DNA from 2 places in the Kroppenstedtia sanguinis genome. Region 1 is predicted to be linked to the other one. Evidence: riboswitches for the same ligand, from Rfam matches in the RefSeq annotation. Region 1 holds a riboswitch; the other holds the start of a gene.
The links. A riboswitch is a leader RNA that binds a small molecule or an ion and turns the genes downstream of it on or off. The one in region 1 is predicted to bind S-adenosylmethionine.
Positions count from the first base shown of each region.

Region 2: linked by a shared signal. The riboswitch ahead of JOD24_RS06075 (methionine ABC transporter ATP-binding protein) and the one ahead of JOD24_RS01325 (homocysteine synthase) in region 1 are both predicted to bind S-adenosylmethionine.

Region 1 covers NZ_JBNPXF010000001.1:290,049-292,522, reverse strand. The annotation lists gene JOD24_RS01325 (homocysteine synthase) at 20-1,324, opposite strand; SAM riboswitch class I at 1,404-1,515, opposite strand; gene JOD24_RS01320 (ornithine--oxo-acid transaminase) at 1,843-2,474, shown strand, end outside.
Region 2 covers NZ_JBNPXF010000007.1:58,762-61,235, reverse strand. The annotation lists gene JOD24_RS06080 (sugar transferase) at 1-197, shown strand, start outside; SAM riboswitch class I at 928-1,036, shown strand; gene JOD24_RS06075 (methionine ABC transporter ATP-binding protein) at 1,110-2,111, shown strand; gene JOD24_RS06070 (methionine ABC transporter permease) at 2,101-2,474, shown strand, end outside.

The DNA.
Region 1 (2,474 bases):
CAGATGAGAAGGAGTCTCCTTACACCTGTACAGGCTGCTGACTCTTTTTCAGGGCCTGCTCCAGATCGGCGATCAAGTCTTCCACGGCCTCAATGCCGACGGAAAGGCGGATTAATTCCGGATTGACTCCAGATACCCGCTGCTCCTCTTCTGTCAACTGCTGGTGAGTCGTGCTACCGGGATGAATCACAAGGGACTTGGCATCCCCCACATTGGCCAGATGGGAGAAGAGTTTCAAGCTTTCGATCAGACGACGCCCCGCTTCCACTCCCCCCTTGATGCCAAATGTAAATATGGCACCTTGACCCTTGGGCAGATATTTCTTCGCTTTTTCATAATCCGGATGCTTCGGCAGACCGGGATGACTCACCCACTCCACGGCCTCTTGATCCTGTAGCCAGCGAGCCAGTTGGAGGGCATTGGCACTGTGCCGCTCCATCCGCAAGTGGAGGGTCTCCAAACCTTGGAGCAACAGGAATGAATTAAAGGGGGAGAGTGAGGCTCCCAGATCCCGCAACAGCTGAACCCGAGCTTTGACGATGTAGGCCTGTTCCCCCAGAGCCTCTGTATAGGAGACCCCATGATAACTGGGATCCGGTTCCACCAATCCCGGGAATTTTCCGTTGCTCCAGTCGAATCGACCAGAATCGACGATCACGCCGCCGATCGATGTTCCATGCCCGCCGATAAATTTGGTGGCCGAATGAACGACGATATCCGCACCGAATTGGATCGGTTGCAACAGGTGGGGCGTGGCGAAAGTATTGTCGACAATCAATGGTACCCCTGCTTCATGAGCCACCTTTGCCACAGCCTCCAGGTCCAGTACATCTCCCTTGGGGTTTCCGATGGTTTCCCCAAAGATCGCTTTCGTCCGCTCCGTGATCGCCTGTTTGAAATTTTCCGGCTTCGATGGATCGACAAAATGTACTTGGATGCCTAATTTGGGTAAGGTGTGGTGAAATAGATTATAGGTCCCACCATACAGACTGCTAGACGCTACTACTTCATCCCCGGATCCGGCGATGTTCAGGATGGAATAGGTGATCGCCGCTTGACCGGAGCTGACTGCCAATGCCCCGACGCCCCCTTCCAGCGCTGCCACCCGCTGTTCAAACACATCCTGGGTCGGATTCATGATCCGTGTGTAGATATTTCCTGTTTCCGCCAGCGAAAAGAGATTGGCTGCATGCTCGGTGCTGTCAAAGGTGTACGAGGTGGTCTGGTAGATCGGCACTGCCCGGGCATGGGTGACAGGATCCGGCTCCTGTCCTGCATGGACCGCCAAGGTTTCAGGACGAAATGATTGCTCTTTTTCACTCATAACAATCGCCTCCTCAGGAAATTAAAAAACCTCTTCCCAGTCAGAGAAGAGGTTTTGTTCATACACAAAACAGACCCTTCTCTTATCTCTCAGCAGCCTCTGGGGCTCTGCAAGAATTGGCACCTTCCGGTCTGGGTGACTGGGGTTGCCGGGCTTCATCGGGCTCGTCCCTCCGCCTCTCTTGATAAGAGCGTCTTGCAAACATATGAGGTTATTCCAGTCTGAAAACTTGTGTTTTATTATACTGGGGGTTTCCCGGATCGTCAACAGCCAATTTCCATTTGTGAACGACGCCCTGTCCCCAAGCTCCGAAACCTGAGGATTTTGTACCGATTGGGTCAGTGAAGACCCTTTTCATCTCCCACTTCCATGGGGAGCTATGCATGATTACCAACGCCGGCCAATGTTTATCCGTTTTGCCGGAAAACCTTCTTCTCTCGGGGTCTTGATGATACACTAATATGGATCCCCGCCGCCCGGCACGGCGGCGAATTGAGTGTAGCCAAAGGAGGATTCCGATGTCGCGTAACCAGGAATTGATCCATCTCACTGACAAATACGGAGCCCGAAACTACCATCCGCTCCCCATCGTCATCTCCGAAGGGGAAGGGGTATGGGTGAAAGATGCCGACGGGAAGCGTTATATGGATATGCTGAGCGCCTATTCCGCCCTGAATCACGGTCACCGCCACCCCAGACTGATCCAGGCATTAAAGGATCAAGCGGACCAGGTGACGCTCACCTCACGTGCATTCCACAATGACCAACTGGGATTGTTTTATGAAAAAGTAGCCCGACTCACAGGCAAAGAGCGGGTCTTGCCGATGAATACCGGTGCGGAGGCTGTTGAAACCGCTGTCAAGGCTGTCCGTCGCTGGGCCTACGATGTAAAGAAGGTGCCTGAAAACCAGGCGGAAATCATCGCCTGCGAGGAAAACTTTCACGGCCGCACCATGACTGCCGTCTCCCTGTCCTCCAGTGAGGAATATCAACGGGGTTTCGGACCGATGCTGCCGGGGATCAAGATCGTCCCCTATGGCGACACCGAAGCCCTGAGACAAGCGATCACTCCCAACACCGCCGCCTTTTTGGTGGAGCCGATCCAAGGGGAGGCCGGCGTGATCGTGCCCCCGGAGAACTATCTCAAGGA
Region 2 (2,474 bases), on a different contig from region 1:
TTCCGGGCTTCAAACAGCGCTTATCAGTGAAGCCGGGATTGACGGGATGGGCACAGGTGAACGGAGGGTATGAGTCAACTCCAGAGGAAAAATTCCAGTTGGATATGTACTATATCCGCAGTCAGTCCCTTGCCTTGGATATGAAAATTTTATGGCGCACGGTTTGGGTGGTTCTGTCGGGAAGCGGTGCCAGATAAATGGAACGGAAAAAAAGGGGGTTGCCACATAGGCAACCCTTTTGCAATGTTTATATGGAATGGGAATGGGAACAGAAGCATCTGAAGCATGGGTATGGAATGTGGCTCCCATTAGAACATCAGACGCAGGGACAGATACAAGAGCAACCACAGCGGGACACTCAAACACGCTGCGTTGAAAATGCCCAACCAAAAGGGTTTGCCAACTGCGGGTGAGTTCATCTGGGGCACCTCCCATACTCCTTTGATATCTTTATTATAAGAGATCTGCCGCCGGATTAGTGATTTTCGGCGCAAATGTAAAGTAAATGTAATCTCCCGAAAAACATCTGAAACAGTAGGCAGTGCGGGGTGAGGGTTGGTTCTGTTAGTAACTATATCCCAGGGCAGGCGTGTTGATTAGCCATATTTTAGGCAGGAACTAAGGTCAGGATGGTGGGGCTTTGATTCGCCTTTGCACCCATAGGGCACAAGTCTCGCCAGGGTCGCTTTCCGCTCCCGGGTCTCGCTATCGTTCTTTGCAAGAGATCGTAGCTATCTCACCATATCCTCGTCCCCTCAAGCCATATTTTACGATGGGGGGCAATAGGAAGAGCGAAAGGATCGTTTCGTTCCTATCATCCACTTTGGGATTAATCAACAGCCCTGATCCCAGGGAGGGAATATCTTCCGTTGACGTGATGGGTGGGTCATGATATCATCACATCTAACATTTGAATACATCGCTTTTCTCTTATCAAGAGAGGTGGAGGGACTGGCCCGATGAAGCCCGGCAACCGACCGATTTGATGGTTAAGGTGCCAATTCCTGCAGAACTTGAAGGTTCTGACAGATGAGAGGAAGGATCCGTGATCGCAAATCGGTCCTTTCCTTGTCTGAGGAAAGGACTTTTTATATGGGGTGGTGATGTACGTGATCCAACTGAAGAACGTGAGTAAATCCTTTACCCTGAGAGATAACGAACCGGTGCAGGCATTGACCGATGTGGATCTCGAGGTGCAAAAGGGTGAGATTTTCGGGATCGTCGGTCGCAGCGGTGCAGGCAAGAGCACCTTGTTGCGGCTGGTGAACGGACTGGAGACCCCCACCCGTGGAGAGGTCCGTGTGGATGGGCAACTGATCTCCAACCTTGGAGAGAAGGAACTGCGAGCCGCCCGTATGAAAATCGGAATGATCTTCCAACATTTTAATTTGCTCTGGTCGCGCACAGTCCGGGAGAATGTAGCATTTCCTCTTGAGGTGGCGGGCCGGCCGAAACAGGAAGTTCGTCATAAAGTGGATGCCCTTTTGGAACGGGTAGGTCTGGCGAACCGGGCGGAAGCTTATCCCGCCCAACTCTCTGGGGGGCAAAAACAGCGGGTCGGTATCGCGCGGGCTTTGGCGAACGATCCCCACGTTTTGCTGTGTGACGAAGCCACATCCGCTCTCGATCCGGAGACCACTTCATCCATTTTGGGACTACTCAAGGAGATCAACCGGGATACAGGCATCTCTTTGCTGTTGATTACTCACGAGATGAGTGTGGTGAAATCGATCTGCCACCGAGTAGCCGTGATGGATGACGGACGGATCGTGGAATCCGGGGAGGTAGACTCGGTGTTCAAACAGCCCAGTCATTCCCTGATCCGCCAATTTGTCCAACAACTGCGGGTGGAAAGGACGGGCGTACAGGACTCCCCTTCCCCTGGAAAGACCGTGATTCGCTGTGATTTTCCCCGCTGGGATCAAGTGTGGAAAATCCTGAGCCCTGCTGTCAGTAGTTCCCGGGTGACCCTCCGGAGCCTAGATGGGGAAGTGGATGAAAGCGGACGGATCTCCGTCCAAATCAGTGGGGAGCCGGGGGAAGTGAATCGTCTCCTCAACCAAATCGGAGAAGATGTGGAATTGGTGGAGGGGAAGGCACATGTTTCATGAAGTGGATTGGCCGTCCGTGTGGCAGGCCACAGGAGAAACTGCTTATATGGTGGGCATTTCCACCTTCTTTACGGCCCTGTTCGGGATTCCGCTGGGAGTCCTATTAGTGGTGACCGAGCGAGGAAATCTTTGGGATCAACCTTGGTTGCAAAAAGTGGTGTCTGCCATTGTGAATATCTTCCGGGCAGTTCCTTTTATTGTGCTCGTGCTGTTTCTGTTTCCCCTGGCACAATTTCTAGTGGGGACCAGTCTGGGGCCGACTGCAGCCACCATTCCCTTGATTGCCGGTGCCGCTCCTTTCTACGCCAGAATGGTGGAAACCGCCTTGCGAGAGGTGGACAAAGGAGTGGTGGAGGCGGCCAG